2 linked regions of the Shumkonia mesophila genome follow. The protein of the gene in region 1 interacts with the protein of each later gene in a pairwise test. Links are inferred from orthologs where the notes say so. Each region holds a gene or a part of one and is shown in the gene's direction. Other genes may lie near its edges. The genes, in order: ODR01_RS05315 and ODR01_RS12160.

Region 1 (9,844 bases):
GTCGATTTGTTTTCAGGAATTCGTTCCGCCGATCATAGGCGCAATTGCGGATTGCGCGCAATCCCGCCCGGGCTTGCGGCGCCGCCCCTTCTTGCATCAGACTGCGCCGCGCCACAAAAAGAAGGGCCGTCCCCATGGTTCTGGTTGCGATCGGCGAGGCCAACATCGATGCCTACCTCGCCTTCATTTTCGAGGAGGCCGACGAGAATGGCCGCGAGTTCATGGCGACCATCGACTTGCGCGGCGCCGTGCTGCGCCGCCGCCAGGACCATTTCTATCTCGAGGACAGCCGGCCGGCGGCCTCGCTTTCGGTCGACCGCAAGGAGCGCCCCGACGGCAGCCTGATGGTCAGCCTGACCATCACGCCCAAGGGCCGCCAGTCGGGCCCGCTGCTGGCCGCGCTCGCCGAGTTCCTGGCCGTCGAGGAGAAGTCGGCACCGCGGCTGCGCCGCTACCGGCTGACCGCGCCGCCCGAGATGACGATGCCCGAGGCCGGGCTGGCCCGCCTGGGCTTCGCGGCCCGCCCCGGGCGCGTCAAATACGTGCGCGATCCCGGACCGCCCAACGAAGGCGAGTTCCCGGGCGCCGAGGCGGCGCTCGCCAAGGGCTACGCCATCGCCGAGATCGACGAGGCGATGATCGCCGCAAACCCCGCCCTCTTCGCCACCGTGACCGACATCTTCAACCGCGGCTTCGCCGGCCAGGCCGGCATCTCTGCGCGCGACGAGGCGGTCATGCGCGAGCGCCTCACCGCGCCGGGCTGCGGCACCCTGCTGGCGATGAAGGGGGCGGCGATCACCGGCTACATGCACTTCACCAAGCTGGCCAAGGAGGTGCTGGTCGGCGAATACGCCAGCGTCCGCCGCCACTGGGGCAGCGGCTCGGTCGACTTGATGTGCCGGCGCATGGCCGCCCTGGTCGACGAACGCTGGGGCGGCCCCATCGTCGGCTACGCCGACGTCACCAACGCGCCGTCCTGCGCCGCCATGGAACGCGCCGGCATGCGCCGCGCCGAGGAATACCCGGTGTGGGAATTGAGAGTCGAGGCGGGCGCCCCGATTGGCCCCATCCCCTGACCGGTATGGGCGAGATCCGGGACAAGACGTCCGGCCGTCAGCTCAGGGCGTCGATCTCGTCGTTGGAAAGATTGCCCGGCACGATGGTGATCGGCACCCGAAGGCCGCCCGCCTTCTTTTGGACCAGGTATGAAATCAGCGGCCCGGGGCCATCCGGTCCGGTGGCGGCGCCCAGAATGAGCAGCGAGATGCTCTTCTCCTCCTCGATGACCGCCAAGAGCTCGTCCTTCACGTCGCCCTCGCGAATGTAAAGGACCGGCATCTTTCCGGTTTGCTTCTGAACGGCAGTGGCGATCAATTGGATCGTTTCCTCGGCCTCTTCCCGCCGTTCCTCGCGCATCAGATCGCCGATCGCCAGCCAATGCTGGAACTCGGCGGGTTCCACCACGCAAAGAAGGCCGACGCGGGCGTCCTGGCGGTTGGCCTTGCGACAGGCGAACCGCAGGGCCGGCCACAGTTCGGCCGTTTCGTCGACAACGCACAGGAAAACGCCGCCGTCGGAAGGGGTTGCGCCTTCAGCCTCAGTCTCAGCCATTCCTCTACGCCTTGCTGCGGAAAAAGACGCTGGCCAGCCATCCTGCCACGCAGGCAATCGCGATGGCAAGAAGCCCATAGGCCAGCCCGTTGGTATGGGCGAGATCGAAAACCCGGGCCTCGAATCCGGCCCGGGACAGGATGAGAGGGGTACTGGCCGATCTCACGACTTCGCCCCCCTTGATCAGAAAAACGGTGACCCGATAAGGCCCGACCGAGGCGTTGGCCGGGAAATGGATGTCGGTGCGGAACAGACGGCTGCCCAGGAACTTCACCTCGGTCGGCTCGGCCGGAAACAGGTTGACGCGCTGTTTGTTGCGCACCAGCGCCGTCCGGAACGCGCTGGCCTCCTGCTCCGCGATTTTTTCGGAAGGCGTCAACCACAGATGATCGACGCCGATCCTCTCCTGGGCCTGCTCCTCGGGGGGCAGGATCTGATCGAGAGGGGCGCTGCTGGCCAGGGCATAGAAGGCCGGCACGTTGCTGAAAACCACCTCGTCGCTGTTCAGCCAAATCCCGCCGACGCGTGCCTTGCGCCGCACCACCTCGGTGCGGCGCGGTCCGCGAACCTCGACCACCACGTCGCCGGCCCCCTCCGTCGCCCCGAACAGCACCAGCTCCGCCCCGGCGTAGTTCAGCGCGACCGACACCTCGTGCCGGGACAGGTCGATCACCAGTTCGTCATGGCTGAGTGGAACGGCGACGGCAGCCGGCTGGGCCCCGAAAAGAACTGGAAACATCCAGGCGGCGAGGTTGAGGCCCTCGATCATTGCGACCCCACGATGCCGAGCGAATAGAGATCGCCCGGCGTCCTCACCAGATCGAACACCAGCTGCGCGCAGACGGTCAGCACGAGAGCCGCCAGAAGGACGCGAAGCTGGTCGCCCGGCATCTTGGCGCCGGCCCGCGCCCCGAACTGGGCGCCGATCACCGCGCCGACCAGCAGAACCAGAGCCAGCATGATATCGACGGTCTGGTTGGTGACGGCCTGCAGAACGGTGACGTTGGCCATTACGAACACGATCTGGAAGAGCGACGTTCCGATGACCACCGTGGTCGGCATGCCCAGCAGATAGATCATCGCCGGAACCATCACGAAGCCGCCGCCCACCCCCATGATGGCCCCCAGAATGCCGACCAGGAAGCCGATGCCGATGGGCGGCAGGACGCTGATGTACAGGCGCGACCGCCGGAACCGCGTCTTGAACGGCAGGCCGTGAATCCAGAGGTGGGTATGCTGGCGCCGGCGGACCTGCCTCTTGCGGCGGATCGCCGCACGCACGCTCTCGACGAACATCAGGCCGCCGATGACGCCGAGGAAAATGACGTAGGCAATCGTGATCACCAGGTCGATCTGGCCGATCTCGCGCAGAAGGGTGAACAGCCAGACGCCGAAGACGGACCCCAGGATGCCGCCGACCAACAAGACGGATCCCATCTTCAGATCGACGTTGCCGCGCCGCCAGTGCGCGATCGCCGCGGAAACCGACGCGGCGACGATCTGGTTGGCGCCGGTGGCCACGGCGATGGGCGGCGAGATGCCGATGAACATCAAAAGCGGTGTCATCATGAAGCCGCCGCCGACCCCGAAAAGGCCGGAGAGGAAGCCGACTCCACCCCCCATGCCGAGGATCAGAAAGAAGTTGACCGACATCTCCGCGATGGGGAGGTAGACCTGCATGGCGGCTCAGTCACGCTCGAAAGGCAGGGAACGCGCATCCCCGACGCCACAACACCGCCGCCGGGAGCCACGCGTCTCGCCGACTTTCTGCTGCACGGCCATAGCGTCGCCTTCCATGGCAAGATGCCCGACGTGTCACCCCGTCGTTGCCGATGGTGGGGAAACCGTCCCAGCCAACCAAAACCGGGTCCCCGACGGGGGTCTCCGCCGCCATTCCCTCGCGGAACAAGGGGCTGCGTCATCTAAATGACCCCTCAACACCTTGTCAACTCGGTATTCTGCGGCGGGTGGGGCCTTTTCCCCACAATCCGAACGGGATGTCTTCCATCCGTCATCGCAGGGTGGATTGTCGATCCGCTTTCCGCTATTTTAGATTTTCCTAATGTTCTCATCCCCTATCGCCAGGAGACGTCCGCCATGAGCGGGGAAGACGCCATCGCCAAGCAAAAACAAATGACCATCATCGTCACCAAGGGCACCCTCGACTGGGCCTATCCGCCGTTCATCCTGGCCACCACCGCCGCCGCCATGGACGTCAACGTGTCGATGTTCTTCACCTTCTACGGCTTGCAGCTTCTGAAAAAGGATCTCGGCCACCTGCGGGTTTCGGCCCTCGGCAACCCGGCCATGGAGATGCCGCTGGCGGGCCTTCATCTGACGATGCCCAACGTGGCCGCCGCGCTGCCCGGAATGGACGCCCTCAGCACCACCCTGATGCGGAACCTGATCAAGCGCAAAGGCGTGGCTTCCATCGAGGACCTGCGCGAGGCGGCCCTCGATTCCGAGGTCGAGATGATCGGCTGCCGGATGACCATGGATCTCTTCGAATGGACCGCCGGGGACCTGGTCGAAGGCATCGCCATCGGCGGCGCCGCCACCTATATGGAAAAGGCCCTGAAGTCGGATATCAACCTGTTCATCTGATCCGCCGACGGCGGAAAACCTGGTCAAAAGGAGAACCTCCATGGCGGAACTCGACGCCCGCGGACTGAACTGCCCGATGCCCATTCTCAAGGCGAAGAAGGCGCTCAAGGAGTTGGCGGCCGGCGACACCCTCAAGGTCGTGGCGACCGACCCCGGCTCGGTCAGCGACTTTTCCGCCTTCTGCCGGACAACCGGAAACGAGCTCGTCGAGCAGAGCGAAGAGAACGGCGTCTACACCTACGTCATCCGCAAATCCACCTGACATCGTCCCGGCCAACGAAGGGAACCGGCGGCGATCGGCAATCCTGTCCGCTGCCGCTCGGCATCCGGCAGGATGTCGAGATTGGGCCACAGGCCGGTCTCCAGCCCCCGCGCATACCCCTCCGGCAGGCCGCGCGTGCGCATCTTGCGGGCCTGGACGGCGTGATCGTAATCGAGGGATCGGTGCTCGACGGCAATGTCGCCGCCCTCCGGGCGCAGGACGCTGTACCAGCCGCGCGGCGTACCGTCGTTGGCCGGCATGCCGATGACGCCCGCGTTGTGCCACAGCCGGCCGCCGACGATGCGGCTGAACGGCAGGCCGCAATGCCCGGCGATCACCGCATCGGTCTCCTGCAGACGGCGGAATTCCTCGGCGACCTCGCCCTCGGGCGTCGAGGCGAAGAGAAAGCGGCTGATCTCGGAAACCCCGCCGTGGACGACCCGGAAGCGGCGCCCTGCCAGCCGGAAAGCGACCTGGCGCGGCAGGGTTCGCATCCACGCCTTGGCCCCGGCGTCGAGGTGGGCGACGGCATAAGCGAGCCATTGGCGCGACAGCACGTCGCAGGCGCTTCCCGAGGCGAAGCCGCATCCGCAGTCGGCGCCGTCCCCGGCCAACGATTCCTCGCAGTTGCCCATGACGGCAACGATGCCGGCGGCGCGCAGCAGATCGACCGTCGCCTGGGGATCGGCGCAATAGGCGCAGGCGTCGCCGGTGCAAAGGATGCGGGACGCCGGGATATCCAGCCGCACGGCCTCGGCAAGGACGGCGCGGGTGGCCTCCAGGTTCCCGTAGGGGCCGCCGAATACCAGGATCGGCGCTTCGAAGCCACCGATATCGAGGATGGGCCCGCCGGTCATCGGCGCGCTTCCGGTCAGGCCGGCTGAACGGCGCGGCGCGGCCGCAACGCGGCGACGAGCGCCCCCGCCACATAGCCGGCCGTGCAGATCAGCAACCCGAAGACGTTGACGCCAAGATCGTCGGCATAGCTGCCGGTTCCGATGTCGAGAGCGGCCGGAAGGATCTCGACCCCGGTCGCGCTTTCGACGGTCATCAGGACGCCAAGGACAAGGCCCGGCCAGAAAGCCAGGTGAAAGCTGAGACGGCCGGCCGGCCGTATCCACGCCAGCAGGAAGATCGGCGCCAGGCCCATCACCATGGTGCCGCTGATGGTCGTCGCCGCGATGACGGCCGGCCCCACCTGGCCGCCCAGATAGACGGCCAACAACGGCAGGTTGCCGAGAAGCGCGATGGCCAGCATCGCCTTGCGCCCGCGCGCCGAATGGCGTTCGGTGGGCGGCGCCTCGTCGTTGGACCAGTCGCGCGCCCCCACCTTGGCGGCCGAGGCGAAGGTCGAATCGAGCGTCGAGCCGGCGCTGGTCAGCATGATGGCGTTGAACACCAGCATCATCGGCAGCCCCAGCGCGGCGGGAACGGCGACGCTGGGATCGCCCGCGAGGCCCATGGCGCGGGCGTAAAGACCGACTCCTGAAAACAGCAGGATGAAGCCGCCCGACACCAGTCCGGCCAGCAGGAAGGCGCGCAGCATGACCCCCGGCCGGGTGACGAAGGCGCGATCGGTCATGACCGGATCGTGGAATCCGTAAGACAGGACCTGGACCAGGGCCAGACCGCCAAAAGTCAGCCCGGCGGCGTGGGAGGCCGGCCCGACCTCCGGCAATCCCGATGCCGCCAGCCCGGGGCCGACGGCGGCCAGCACCACCACCAGCAGGACGGCCGCCAGCAGCATCTGGGCGCCGTCGGTGATGAGGCTGGACCGCAAACCGCCGCGCCAGGAATAGTAGAGCGTGAATCCGGTGATGGCTGCCGCCGCCACCCAATAGGCGAGGCTGCCTTCGGGCCCGTAGTAAAGCGCGCCGACCTTGGTGTTGGACCACACCTCGTTGAACAGGCGGATGGCGATGGCGGCCAGGAACAGCTTGGCGCAGAACGGCCCGTACTTGGCGACCAGGAACGCCGGCAGCGAGCGGAAGCCGCCGCGGACGCGCAGAAAATAGACGGCGATACCGACGACGGCAAAGCTCAGGTAATAGAAGGCATAGCCGACGCCGCCGGCGATGCCGAACGCCGCGCTCAGGCCGGCGGCGTTGGAAATGGACTTGGCGAAGATCCAGGTGACGGCGGCGCTGGCCACCAGCAGCCACAACCCGGGCTCGCCGCCCTGGCTCGACCGGCCGTCGAAAAACTGCCCGGCGCTGACTTGGCGCGGCATGATCGCCCAGATCAGGGCGCCGTAGCCGGCCAGCACCAGCCAGACCAGCATCCCCACACTCGTCATGCCGCAATCCCCCTTCGGATGCCGTTGCTACCGTCGCTTCCCAGGTACGCAGGCACCCAGGCGAAGGCAAATTACAACCGCGTGATCGGGGGCGAGGAACGCTATCGGTCGTCCGACTTGAGCCAGCGGCGCAGCACCGAAGCCGCTTCGTCCGGATGATGCTCGACAATGTCGCCAACCGTCCGTTTCGAGGACGCGCGAACCCGCCCCCTGATGCGGCCGTCCCCCGGCGGGCCGGCGGCAACGGACGGCCGTTCGGTCGCGCCGGGAGGCGCCGGCGGAAGTTTGGGCGGCGCGATGCGGGGAGCGGGGCGGGAAGGGCGTCGCCGGAGAAGCACGACCGCCCCGCCCGCGACTACCACCAAGGCCAGCAGGCCGAAAATCAGGACTTCCGCCATGGCCACCCCCGTTCGGAAACGGCGCTCGATGATATCCTAGGCGATCTTCTCCCAGCGGCAGGCCAGGCCCAGTTCGCCCGCCGTGTTGTCGACGGTGGCCAGGCACGATGGCGCGCCGCCCTGCGGAATCCACACGTCGGCGGTGATGGAGTAGCGCTCCTCGCCGCCTTCGATGCCCTTCTGGGCGTTGAGGCGCACGACGTTGGCCTTGAACTGCACGAACACCTCGCACAGGCGGGCGATCAGCCCGGGCCGGTCGCCGCCGGTCACGGTGATGCGATGGGTGACCCGCCCCGAGGGCCCGTGCGTCGGGGCCATGCCGAACGGGCGCACCGCGATGTCGGCATCCGCCAGTTCGGGGATCGCCCTCAGGTCGCTCTCGACCGTGGCCAGATCGACGCCGTCGGGCAACCGGCAGATGGAGGTGAATTCGGCGCCGCCGCCCAGTACCGCGAACACGGTATCGCTCAGATTGCCCCCGAGGTCGAACAGGCGCCCGGCAACCGCCGCCACCAATCCCACGCGATCCGGACACAGAACCGAAATCAATACCGTTTTGGCCATGGCTCTCCCCACTGCGCTCGAAATGCCCGCCGTCCGTCGCCGGGGCGAATGGATTGGCCTTCCATAATGAAGCTTTCGCCCGGAAAGGAAAGGGGTCTCGGCAACCGTCGCCGGCCGGCAACGGGGCGGCTATCGATCGGTAATCTGCGTTAACCATTTCATGGTATCGTCTGTTGCCGATGGTGGCACGCAGCGGTTGCGGCGCCCCGGGAAAAGGACGAGCGATGATCGGAAGGACGGCGCGAACGTGGGGAGGGGCCCTGCTTCTGCTGGCCTGCGCCGCGCTTTCCGAGGCCCGCGCGGCGTCGGCGCCGGCGCAGGTTTACGAGCATCCGCAACGCAAGTATGCCGTCACCGTTCCGGCCGGCGCGCGCATCCGCGAGCCCGGCGACACGGTGGACATCGCCATCGACTCGGACAAGGGATACGGCGTCATCCTGCAGACCAGCGACGCCGGCCCCGACACCACCATCAGCGAAACGGCGGCCACCCTGGAAGCCGCCTATCTGGGGCCGGGCAAGCCGTGGGAGCGCAAGATCGGGCAGGAGGTTTCGCTGATCGCCGGCATGGTTGCCTTCAGCGGACAGTACGAAGGGCAGGGGGCGCGCTATCACGTCGTCATCACCCGCGGGCCGGTCAACGCCTATACCTTCATTTTCCGGGCGCGCAGCGAGGCCTTCGACACGCTGGAGCCCGAGTTCCACTGGATTCTGAACGCCTTCCGTCTGGCCCCCGGAGACATGCCGCCGACGCCGGCCGCGCCCGAGGCGGCCCGGCCGAAACCGGGCGTAGAACAGGCCGTCCTCGGCGCCGAGCCCTCCGTGCGCCGCTTCGCCGAGCACCGCCTGGGCTATGCCATCGAATACGATCCCGAGTGGGTCCTTGAACGGCCAACCGGCGAAGCCATCATGGTGAGCGGCCCCGAGGGGACGGACGCCTTCTATGCGACGGTCAGCATCCAGAACGTCGCCCCGCCCGACGCCGAAACCGCCGTCCAGGCGGCGTCGATGGCGATGGACCAGATCCGTGTGCAGTTCGAGAAACAGGCCAAGGACGTGATCTTCGAGCGCCAGGGCCCCTACGTCTATAAGCGGGACGAGGTGTTCCTCGTGGGCCAGGAATTCGCCGTCGCCTATTCGCAGGGCAAGCAGACCTACCGCCAGTGGTCGGTGGTGGTCCCCCGGCCGGAGGGGAAAGTCGCCTATATCTGGTCGTACCGGGCGCCGGCCGATCGGTTCGCCCGCCACATGAAGACGGCCGAACGAATTCTGGGATCGTGGGTCATCGCCAAGCCCGATCAGGACGCCGAGAGGCGCTAGGATGCCATCTCGCCCGACGCCGACGATATTCCGCGCCCTGCTGCTCGCGGCTGGGCTGGCGGCGACGGCCGCCTCGGCCGCCGCCCAGTCCCCGACAGGCGGTACGCTGCCGCCGGTCGATGACCTGGTCCGCTATTTCGACACCATCGTCTTCGGCTCCGAAATGGGCCCGGCCTACGCCAGCACGGTCATCGCCAAGTGGCCGGGAGACACCCTGACGGTCTCGCTCGAACAACGCGCCACGCCGGAGCACCTGGGCTTCGTCTCGGCCCATCTGGCGGCGCTGGGCCGCCTGACCGGAAAGAAGTTCAGCGGAACGAAGACGCCGGAGTCGGCCGCCATCCGCGTACTGTTCCTTAGGCGCAACGAGATGGCGGCCATCGGCGGCCCCAACGTTGATCCGCAGGCCATCCGCGAAGCCGCGGCGGCCGGCGGCTGTTATTTCCTGTCCTGGAAGCAGCCGGAAAGCCGCATTGTCAAGGCGATCGTCGTGGTGAACGTCGAGCGCGATCCGGCGCTCATCAACAGCTGCCTGCTTGAGGAACTGACCCAAAGCCTGGGCCTGCCCAACGACAGCGACGCGATGCGGCCGTCCATCTTCAGCGACCGCGACCATCTCTCCGAACTGTCGCCGCACGACGCCATCCTGGTGCGCACCCTGTACGATCCGCGCATGAAGGCGGGGCTGCCCAGGGCGGCGGCGCTTGGCGTCGCCAGGACGGTTATTTCCGAGCTGGCGGGTTCCGCAAGATCGTCCACATCTCATGGCCGAGGCGGATGATCCGCTCGG
Region 2 (9,946 bases), on another replicon or contig:
CCACGTACAGATGCAGCGCTTCGTCGGCGGGCGGGGCCAGCAGCAGGTTCCGCCGCTCCGCCTCGACGGCGTCTTGCGCAGAGCGAGGTTCCGCCTGTCTGAGCAGGGCGTTGACCGGCTTGCCCGTCGTCGAGAACTGCTCGGCGGGCGGCATCGGAACGGAGGCCATCTCCAGGCGCACGTCGGAAGACGGCTGAAGGGCGGCGTAAGCCGGCGATTCGGCGGCCAGCATCGCGACGGCCAGGGCGGCCGTCATCTGCATTGTGAATGGGGTCATGATCGTGGGGTCGCGTTTTTTTTTGCTTATGAAGTTGAAAGCCAACGCATTATGGCGCAACCGAATCGGGAAATACATGAAAATCGGTCGCCTCCGGCGCGGAAATCGTCGGCGTCGGCGCGAAGGATTTGGTGGGAGACGAGGTCGCGATCAAGCGGTTTCCGTCAACGCCTTGTCGAGGTAGCTTTCGATATGCCCGTTGAGCTCGTCGAGGTGGCCGCCGAAGAAGTGGTCGGCCCCGTCGATGACGCGATAGTCGATCTTGATGTTCTTCTGGTTCGACAGCTTGTGGGCCAGTTTGTCGACCGAGGCGACGGGAATGATGTCGTCGACGTTGCCATGGACGATCATGCCTGACGACGGGCAGGGTGCCAGGAACGAGAAGTCGTGTATGCTGGCCGGCGGCGAAATGGCGATGAACCCGGAAATCTCGGGCCGGCGCATCATCAGCTGCATGCCGATCCAGGCGCCGAACGAATAGCCGCCGATCCAGCAGCCGGCGGCGTTGGGGTTGTGCCCCTGCATCCAGTCGAGCGCGGCGGCGGCGTCGCTGAGTTCGCCCTGCCCGTTGTCGAACTCGGCTTGCGAGCGGCCGACCCCGCGGAAGTTGAACCGCAGGGCGGAAAACCCACGCCGCACGAACGCCTGGTACATGCCGTAGACCAGCCTGTTGTTCATGGTCCCCCCGTGCTGCGGGTGGGGATGAAGCAACAGCGCGATCGGCGCATTGGTGCTTTTCGAGTGATGGTAACGGCCTTCGAGCCGGCCATCGGGGCCATTCAGGGTGACTTCAGGCATCGTCCTTCGCGAACGTTATCCCTAGCGGATTTCGAAAAATTCATGATGGTGAAAGGCAGGGAATCCCCGCAATTCACCAGACTGTCCGCCGACAAATCTTGATTAAATTTGTCGGATTTCCTATATAACCGGTGGTTTTGTGGGGGATTGACCCAGTAACACTGTCCCCAAAATTGAAACATCGTCGGTCGGACCACCGGAAAGCGCGCGTAGGATATAGAAGAGTCCATGTTTTTCAAGAGGCTTCGCAGCGACATCGACGCCATCATGGAACGCGATCCGGCGGCGCGCTCCCGGGCCGAGGTGGTGTTGTGCTATCCGGGCTTCCAGGCTCTGCTCATTTATCGCCTCGCCCACGGGCTGTGGTGCCGCGATTGGCTGCTGGCTGGCCGCTTCGTTTCCCATATCGGGAGGATCCTGACCAATATCGAAATCCATCCCGGGGCTTTCATTGGCAATCGCCTGGTCATCGACCATGGCTCGGGCGTGGTCATCGGCGAAACCTCGGTGATCGGCGATGACGTGACGCTCTATCAGGGCGTGACGCTGGGCGGCACCTCGCCGGCCGTCGACTCCCGCTCCCAGGCCAACCAGAAACGCCATCCGACGCTCGAAGACGGCGTCATCATTGGCTCGGGGGCCCAGGTTCTGGGGCCGATCGTCATCGGGGAAGGTGCCAGGGTCGGCGCCAACGCCGTGGTGACACGCGACATTCCGCGCGGCGTGACCGCCGCCGGCATTCCGGCCCGGGTCATCATGCCGCGCGACAAGCAGAAGGCCAAAGCCAAGGAATTCGTGGCCTACGGGACGCCGGTCGACGAACTGTTCGACCCGGTCCTTCGCAACATCGACACCATGCGTGGCCAGATGGGCCGGCTGGCCGAAAAGATCGAGGAATTGGAAGAGCGCCTTAGCGCCTATGAAGGTGCCGGGGCTGCCGTGAAAGGGTCGGATGACGATGACGAAGAATCGAAAGTCGTGGCGCGCGGCGGCAGCCGCGATGTCGCTTGAGGACGAACGGCGAACCAGGGGGACAGCGCGGTGAGACTAAGCACAAAAGGACGATACGCGGTGATGGCGATGGTCGACCTGGCCAGCCATAGCGGGGGTAAACCGGTGGCGCTGGCGGATATCGCCGACCGCCAGGAAATCTCGCTATCCTACCTCGAGCAGCTTTTCGGCAAGCTGCGCAAGGGCGGGCTGGTGAAAAGCGTGCGCGGCCCGGGGGGCGGCTATCTGCTGGCCCGCGAAGCCGGCGAAACGCGGGTTTCCGACATCATCATGGCGGTCGACGAACTGATCAAGGCGACCCGCTGTACGCCCGGCTCGCCGTCCGGCTGCCATCTCAACAAAAGCCGCTGCATGACCCACGACCTGTGGGAGGAGCTGGGCAACCAGATCTACCTGTACCTCAGTTCCGTCACCGTTTCCGACATCGTCGAGCGGCGCGTGCTGGGCAGCAGCGGCCTGATCTTCCAGGAATTGGAACAGAGCAGCGTCGCCGCCCGCTAGGCCCGGTTCCGGCAGGCGCTCATGAAGCCCATGAAGCCCCCGGTCTATCTCGATCACAACGCCACCACCCCCGTCCGGCCCGAGGCGGCCGAGGCGGTGGCGGCCGCGCTTTCGACGGTGGGCAACCCGTCCTCGGTCCATGCCTTTGGACGGGCGGCGCGCCGCCTGTTGGAAGAGGCCCGCGAAGCGGTCGCCGCGCTGGCCGGCGCGCCGGCCGCCGGCGTCGTCTTCACCGGCTGCGGTACCGAGGCCAATACCCTGGCGCTTTTGGGATGCAGCCGCCCGGCGGTCGTGGTGTCGGCCGTCGAGCACGATTCGGTCATCGGCGCCGCGCCGTCCGCCGCCGTGGTTCCGGTCGACGTCGACGGCCTGGTGGACCTCGACCACTTGGCGACGATGCTGGTGGGCATCGGGGAACTGGCGGTCGTTTCGGTGATGCTGGCCAACAACGAAACCGGGGTCATCCAGCCGGTGGCGCGGGTGGCCGAAATCGCCCGCCGGCACGGTGCCCTGGTCCATTGCGACGCCGTCCAGGCGGCCGGCCGCCTGCCTCTCGACATGAAATCGCTCGGCGTTCACATGATGACGCTGTCGGCCCACAAGATCGGCGGCCCACAGGGCATCGGCGCGCTTCTCGTCGAAGAGGGGGTTTCCATCGAGCCCCTGCTGAGGGGCGGCGGCCAGGAAGGCCGGCGGCGGGCCGGCACCCAGAACCTGCCCGGCGCCGCCGGATTTGGTGCCGCCGCGCGGGTGGCCATGGCCCAATTGGCGGCGGGCGGCGTGCCGGCCGCTTGGCGCGACCGCCTGGAAGCCGCCTTGAAAGGCGTCGAGCCCGATCTCAGGATCTTCGGCGAAGGGGCGCCCCGGCTGGCCAACACCAGCTGCCTGGCCGCTCCCGGCATGCCGAGCGAGACGCAGGTGATGGCGCTCGACCTGGCGGGGATCGCCGTCAGCGCCGGGGCCGCCTGTTCGTCGGGCAAGGTAGGGCCCAGCCGCGTGCTTACCGCCATGGGCGGCGGCGAGCTGGCGAATGCCGCCATCCGGGTCAGTTTCGGCTGGACCAGCCGGGACGCCGATGTCGACGCCTTCGTGGCGGCCTGGACGGCCCTGCGCGCCCGCATCCGGGGCCGCAGCGGGGCGGCCGTGTCATGAGCAAGCCCGCCACCGCCGCCGTCGGCGTCGCCCCGCAGCGGCGCCCGGTCTATCTGGACTATCAGGCGACGACGCCGACCGATCCCCGGGTGGTCGCCGAAATGCTGCCCTTCTTCACCGAGAAATTCGGCAATCCTCATTCCGAAGGGCACGCCTTCGGGCGGGAGGCCGAGGAGGCGGTGGAAACCGCCCGCCGCCAGGTCGCCGACCTGATCGGCGCCGAGGCGCGCGAGATCGTCTTCACTTCGGGGGCCACCGAGTCCAACAACCTGGCGCTGAAGGGCCTGGCCGGCTTTTACGGCGAGGGCAGGGACCACATCGTCACCGTGGCGACCGAGCACAAATGCGTGCTGGAAACCGTGCGCCAGCTTGAACGCGAGGGCTTTTCCGCCACCTTCCTGCCGGTGGCCGCCGACGGCCTGATCGATCCGGCGGCAGTGGCGGCGACTCTTACCGGGCGTACCCTGGCGGTTTCGGTCATGGCCGCCAACAACGAGATCGGGGTCGTCCAGCCGCTCGCCGAGATCGGGCGCATCTGTCGCGAGCGCCAGGTCTTCTTCCATACCGACGCCGCCCAGGCGGCGGGCGAAATTCCGCTTAACGTCGGCGCCATGAACGTCGATCTGATGAGCCTGACTGCGCACAAGATGTACGGGCCGATGGGCATCGGCGCCCTTTACGTGCGCCGCCGGCCGCGGGTGCGCTTGGCGCCCCAGATGTCGGGCGGCGGGCAGGAGCGCGGCATGCGCTCGGGCACCCTGCCGGCGCCGCTGTGCGTCGGCTTCGGCGCCGCCTGCTCGCTCGCCGCCGCCGGCATGGAGGCCGAGAGCCGCAGGCTCGGCCGTCTGCGCGATCGCTTCCTCGACCGGCTGCGCGCGCGGCTGGACGGCGTCTCGGTCAACGGCAGCCTGACGGCGCGCCTGCCCGGCAACCTCAATCTCGGCTTCGCCGGCATCGGCGGCGAAAACCCGATCGGGCGATTGCCCGACCTCGCGCTTTCCACCGGCTCGGCCTGCACGTCGGCCTCCCTCGAACCCTCCCACGTGCTCACGGCCATCGGGGTCGAGGAGCCGCTGATCCGTACCGCCATCCGCTTCAGCGTCGGGCGCACCACCACCGAGGAGGAGGTGGACTACGCGGCCGGCCGCGTCGCCGAGGAGGTCGAGGCGCTGAGACGGCGGAGCCCCGCGTGATGCCGACCATGACCTTCGTGCTGCCGGATGGAAGCCGCCGGCCCGTCAAGGCCGCCGAGGGTCGGTCGATCCTCGAAATCGCCCATGCCGTCGGCATCGCCATCGAGGGCGCCTGCGACGGCTCGATGGCCTGTTCCACCTGCCACGTCATCGTCGATCGGGCGTGGTGGCCCCGCCTGCCGCCGGCGGCGGAGGAGGAGTTGGACATGCTGGATTTCGCGGTGGGGGCGACGGCAACTTCTCGGCTGGGCTGCCAGGTGCGCCTGACCGGCGACCTCGACGGTCTCGTGGTGAGGCTGCCGGCGGAAGTGCGCAACGCCCTGCTGGGTTAGTCTTTTACGATCAATTGAAGCACGCGGCACACCCCCTCCCCAACTCTCCCCCATCAAGGGGGATGGGAGAAGAGAGCGAGGTGGTACGGAAACATCCCTCCCCCCTTTGTGGGGGAGGGTAGGGAGGGGGGGCTGGCTTCCGGCGCGAAGCGCTTCCGTTGGAGCCGCCACCGTCAGGTACGGCGGCGGACGACGACTTTCTGGTAGATCCCGCCGAAGTATTTCCGCTTGTCCCACGACCAGGAGTCGCCATCCGATGCGAAGACCGAAATGGCGTGGCGCCACAGAGACAGCGCGAACGGTTCCAGGCAGGTGTTGACCACCTGCAAAAGATAGCGCAGCGGATGCAGCCGGTGGGGGTTGCCGTAGTCGACGAACACCGCCTTGCCGCCCGGCGCCACGCTGTTCAGCAGGGCGTCGACGATGGCGCGTTTCTTGCCGTCGGGCACCTCGTGCAGCAGGAAGAAGCAGAGCACCACGTCATAGGGGCCGCCGCCCGGCGCCGCGGCGTCGGCGTGGCGCACGTTGACGTGCGCCAAGTGGCCGATCTTGCGCCGGCAATGTTCGACCTGGATGGGCGCCACGTCGATGACGTCGAGGCTGCCGTGCGGGCCCACCCGCTCGGCCAGCCGCTTGACGAAATCGCCGTAGACATGGGCGGCCATCAGCACCTTCTGGCCGGGCTGGATTTCCTTGAGCGCGCCGCGCATGAGCCGCCGGGCGTTGCCGAACAGCAGAACGTCGACGACGATGGACCGGTCGAGCAGCTCGACGTTGGTCGGGGCCAGATAGGCCCAGGTGTACACCTCACTCAGATAAGCGGGCACGGCAACACCCTGGCTGGTGGATCGGTTGGGAATATCGACGAAGGTGTCGGAACGCGGGATATCTTTGGCCGCAACGGGGAAATTCACGCGGATCTCCATTCTTCTTGTTGGGCTTCTGTTTGGACCACCGTTGGCTCGGGGCCGCTTCCGAAAACCACCGGGGCGAACGGGGCGTGGTGATGTCCCGCGGCGGAAAAAACACTCGTCCATCCTCCCTGGATGGGCTGAACATTTCGTTAATCCACATAGCATGAACGGGGGCCGGCGCAAACCCCTATGGAAGCATGGGTATTATGCCGCCCGGTTATGCCTGTCCGGCCCTTAAAGGCCGGCGTCGTTCAACCATCGGCCGAAAATCGCCCCGGCCCGCGTGGCCAGCCCTGCCGCGAAGCGCTGGCTGTCGGTCCTGAGCGCGCCCACCGAAACTCCCGGCGTCGCCGCGATCTCGGCGGTATGGCCGACGTACCAGCTTTCCAGCCCCGCCGCCGTCGCCTCCACGTGGAACTGCAGGGCCAGGGCGTGGGCTCCCAGGCTGAAGGCCTGGTTGCGGCAGGCATCCGTTTCCGCCAGATGGACGGCGCCGGCCGGCAGGTCGAAGGTGTCGCCGTGCCAGTGCAAAACCTTAGCCTCCGCCTCGGCCAACGGCGCCAGACAGGATTGCCGCCCGGCCCCGGTCAGGCGAACGGGCGCCCAGCCGATCTCCTTCAGCCCTGAGGGAAAGACCCGGGCGCCGAGCGCGCGGGCCATCAACTGGCAACCCAGACAGATGCCCAGCGTCGGACGGCCCGCCGCCAGCCGGCGGGCGATCAGTTGGATCTCCGGCTCCAGGAAGGGATAGTCGGCGGTGTCGTAGACGCCGATGGGGCCGCCCAGGACCACCAGCAGGTCGGCGTCCACGGTATCCAGCGCGGCGAAATCGGCGGTCGGCGCCTCGGCGTAGGTAACGCCGAACCGGCGCCCAAGCAGCACGGGCTCCAGGCTGCCCAGGTCCTCGAACGCCACGTGGCGGAGGATGAGCGCCCGTTTCATGACGGCCTCTTGTAACGGGCCAGGATGGCGTCGAGCGCGCCATCGATGGGATCGAAACCGCCGCCTTCGCTCATCATGCGCAGGATCTGCTCGTTCATGCCGCCGGGCGTCGAGACCTCGTTGATGAGGGCGGGAAAGCCGTGCCTCTCGGCCTTGTCGGCATCGGTGGCGATGGTCTGGGCGATGGCGGTGGTGAAGCGGATGGCGGCCTTGGGTTCCACACCCTCCCTGGCCAGCCAGTCGGCGACCCGTCCCAGGAAGGCGAATTGCGAGGCGGCGATGGCGGTCACCGTGCACAAGGCGTCGAACTGGTGCTCGTCGTCGACCGGAACGACGTTGCCGATCCGCCCCAGCAGGGCGACGGCTTCGGCGTCGGAGGGATACACGGCGATGGGCCCGGTATGGCGGGCCACCGTCGGCTGCGGCACGGCGCGCACGATGCGCCCGGCCGGCTTGACCAGCCGCGCAAGGGTGGCGAGGGGGATGGCGGCGGCCAGGCTGATGACCTTGTGGTCGGGGCGGAAGCTGAGTGGCGAAATCACGGGTTCAACCTGCGGCGGACGCACCGCGATGAAGACCCAGTCGCTGCCGTCGATGACCGCCTGGTTGTCGGGGGCGACCTCGACTTGGGCAAATTCGGCGGCCAGCGCCGCCGCCTTCTCGGCATTGCGGGGCGAGATCAGCACCCGTTCGGGGGCCGGCGCGGCCGTGCACAATCCCCTGACCGTCGCCGCGGCGATGTTGCCGGTGCCGATGAAGCCGATGTGCATGAACGCCTCCCCCAATGCAGTCGCCGCGATCGATCATCGGCGCACATTAAGGTTGCGACGGACCCAATTCAACCGCTGCCGGCCGCATCGTCGGTTCGCAATTGAGAGTGAAAATCACATAAAGATATCTTTATATGAAGATTGACAAAGCGGGCTGATTTCGGATTAACTGAGGCCGTCGTGGTTCTCCGGGTTCTTTCGGGAATTTGGAGTGAAGAGGGAATTCGGTGCGCCGTCCGGTCCGCTCGTTGGATCGCATGGCAAAGCCGGGGCTGCCCCCGCAACTGTAAGCGGCGAGCCGCTGTCGAGACGTGTCACTGGCGCCATAAGGTGCCGGGAAGGCCAGACAGCGACGTTGACCCGTAAGCCAGGAAACCTGCCGCGACCTGTGAACGTCCTCGGGCGGGGTGTCCCGGTTGGCCGCTTGCGAAAGATGGCCCGGCGCCATCTGGGTGTCCTGCATGCGTCCGCTCGGTCCATGCCCCCATTGATGATGGGGTATTGAGACGATGTCGCCCTCTTCCCGGCGTGCCGAATCCGGTTCCCCGCCCGCTCACCCAGCTTCGCGTCCGATGTCGGGCGCGTGAACGCGAAAGGCAACGTCCATGTCCATCGTTACCAGCACCCTGGGGTTTCCGCGCATCGGCCCCCGCCGCGAACTGAAGACAGCCCTTGAAAGCCACTGGGCCGGAAAGAGCGGCGCCCGGGCGCTCCTCGATGACGCCGCCGGCTTGCGGGCGGCGGCCTGGGCGCGCCAGCTGGGAACGGGTGTCACCCACATCCCCAGCAACGACTTCTCGCTCTATGACCATGTGTTGGACACCAGCGTCATGCTCGGCGTCATTCCCTCCCTCTACGAATGGTGCGGCGGGCCGGTTTCGCCCGAGATCTATTTCGCGATGGCGCGCGGGACGCGCGGCCGGGCCGGCGGCGATCTTCCGGCCCTGGAGATGACCAAATGGTTCGACACCAACTACCACTACATGGTCCCGGAGTTCGCGCGCGGTCAGGCCTTCGCGCTGGCGTCGACCAAGGCGATCGACGAGTTTCTGGAGGCGAAGGCACTGGGCATCCATACGCGGCCAGTCCTGCTCGGCCCGGTCACCTATCTGCTGCTCGGCAAGAGCAAGGACGAAGGGCCCGACCCGCTTTCCTTGCTGCCCGGCCTGCTGCCGGTCTATGCCGAGGTGCTGAAGTGCCTCGCCGGGGCGGGGGCCGAGTGGGTACAGATCGACGAGCCATGCCTGGTACTCGATCTGGCCGACGCCCAGCGGGATGCCCTGGCCCATGCCTACAAGGTTCTGGCGGCGGCGGCGCCAGACCTGAAGCTTCTGCTCACCACCTATTTTGGTGGACTGGGCGACAATCTTGATACCGCGCTCGGGCTTCCCGTGGCCGGCCTTCATCTCGACCTGGTGCGGGCGCCCGCCCAGCTCGACGATGTCCTCTCCCGGGCGCCGGCCGGTCTCGTCCTGTCGCTCGGCGTCGTCGACGGCCGCAACGTCTGGCGGGCCAATCTGCCGGCAATCCTCGATCGCATCGAGCCCGTTGCCGCGCGACTGGGCACCGATCGCCTGATGGTCGGTCCGTCCTGCTCGCTGCTGCACGTGCCGATCGACCTCGACCTCGAAACCGCTCTCGATCCCGATCTCAGAAGCTGGCTGGCCTTCGCGGTTCAGAAAGTGGGCGAGATCGCGATCCTCGGGCGCGCCATCGACCGGGGGCGCAACGCGGTGGCCGACGAACTGGAGGCCTCGGCCGCGGCGGCGATGACGCGCCAGGCCTCGTCCAAAATCCACGACCGAAAGGTCAAGGCGCGCCTCGATGCGGTGACGCCGGACATGACGCGCCGCCAGAAGCCCTTTCCCGCTCGCCGGCCGCTGCAACGGGATCGCCTGGCATTGCCGGCCTTCCCGACCACGACGATCGGCTCCTTCCCGCAGACCGAGGAGGTGCGCAAGGCCAGGGCCGCCCATGCCAAGGGGACGCTCGGCGATTCCGACTACCGGGCCTTTCTGCGCAAGGAGACCGAGACGGCGGTGCGCTGGCAGGAAGA

Evidence for each region.
Region 2: the proteins of ODR01_RS05315 (region 1) and ODR01_RS12160 interact in binary tests that used the Escherichia coli proteins (3 or more experiments, as listed by UniProt). The link is inferred for Shumkonia mesophila from one-to-one orthologs.

The regions. Positions count from the first base shown.
Region 1 is NZ_JAOTID010000002.1:412,411-422,254, reverse strand. Bases 2,970-5,866 are described here. They hold ODR01_RS05315 (sulfurtransferase TusA family protein), read left to right. Parts: upstream 2,970-4,255; coding sequence 4,256-4,477; downstream 4,478-5,866. Other genes in these bases: ODR01_RS05305 (hypothetical protein), read right to left, coding at 5,349-5,866; ODR01_RS05310 (metallophosphoesterase family protein), read right to left, coding at 4,453-5,334; dsrE2 (sulfur carrier protein DsrE2), read left to right, coding at 3,709-4,215; ODR01_RS05325 (sulfite exporter TauE/SafE family protein), read right to left, coding at 2,970-3,291. In the rest of the region: ODR01_RS05340 (hypothetical protein), read left to right, coding at 135-1,076; ODR01_RS05335 (universal stress protein), read right to left, coding at 1,114-1,611; ODR01_RS05330 (TIGR02186 family protein), read right to left, coding at 1,616-2,380; more of ODR01_RS05325, read right to left, coding at 2,377-2,969; more of ODR01_RS05305, read right to left, coding at 5,867-6,773; ODR01_RS05300 (hypothetical protein), read right to left, coding at 6,875-7,171; ODR01_RS05295 (glycine cleavage system protein R), read right to left, coding at 7,208-7,735; ODR01_RS05290 (hypothetical protein), read left to right, coding at 7,960-9,054; ODR01_RS05285 (DUF2927 domain-containing protein), read left to right, coding at 9,056-9,835; ODR01_RS05280 (NUDIX hydrolase), read right to left, coding at 9,777-9,844. UniProt on the Escherichia coli protein: Sulfur carrier protein involved in sulfur trafficking in the cell. Part of a sulfur-relay system required for 2-thiolation during synthesis of 2-thiouridine of the modified wobble base 5-methylaminomethyl-2-thiouridine (mnm(5)s(2)U) in tRNA.
Region 2 is NZ_JAOTID010000006.1:157,052-166,997, reverse strand. What follows is about bases 2,835-5,833. They hold ODR01_RS12160 (IscS subfamily cysteine desulfurase), read left to right. Parts: upstream 2,835-3,735; coding sequence 3,736-4,932; downstream 4,933-5,833. Other genes in these bases: rquA (rhodoquinone biosynthesis methyltransferase RquA), read right to left, coding at 5,438-5,833; ODR01_RS12155 (ferredoxin family 2Fe-2S iron-sulfur cluster binding protein), read left to right, coding at 4,932-5,264; ODR01_RS12165 (cysteine desulfurase family protein), read left to right, coding at 2,835-3,739. Also shown: ODR01_RS12185 (hypothetical protein), read right to left, coding at 1-277; ODR01_RS12180 (alpha/beta hydrolase), read right to left, coding at 428-1,075; cysE (serine O-acetyltransferase), read left to right, coding at 1,304-2,086; ODR01_RS12170 (Rrf2 family transcriptional regulator), read left to right, coding at 2,117-2,587; more of ODR01_RS12165, read left to right, coding at 2,609-2,834; more of rquA, read right to left, coding at 5,834-6,178; ODR01_RS12145 (glutamine amidotransferase), read right to left, coding at 6,413-7,120; ODR01_RS12140 (NAD(P)-binding domain-containing protein), read right to left, coding at 7,117-7,890; metE (5-methyltetrahydropteroyltriglutamate--homocysteine S-methyltransferase), read left to right, coding at 8,496-9,946. UniProt on the Escherichia coli protein: Master enzyme that delivers sulfur to a number of partners involved in Fe-S cluster assembly, tRNA modification or cofactor biosynthesis. Catalyzes the removal of elemental sulfur from cysteine to produce alanine.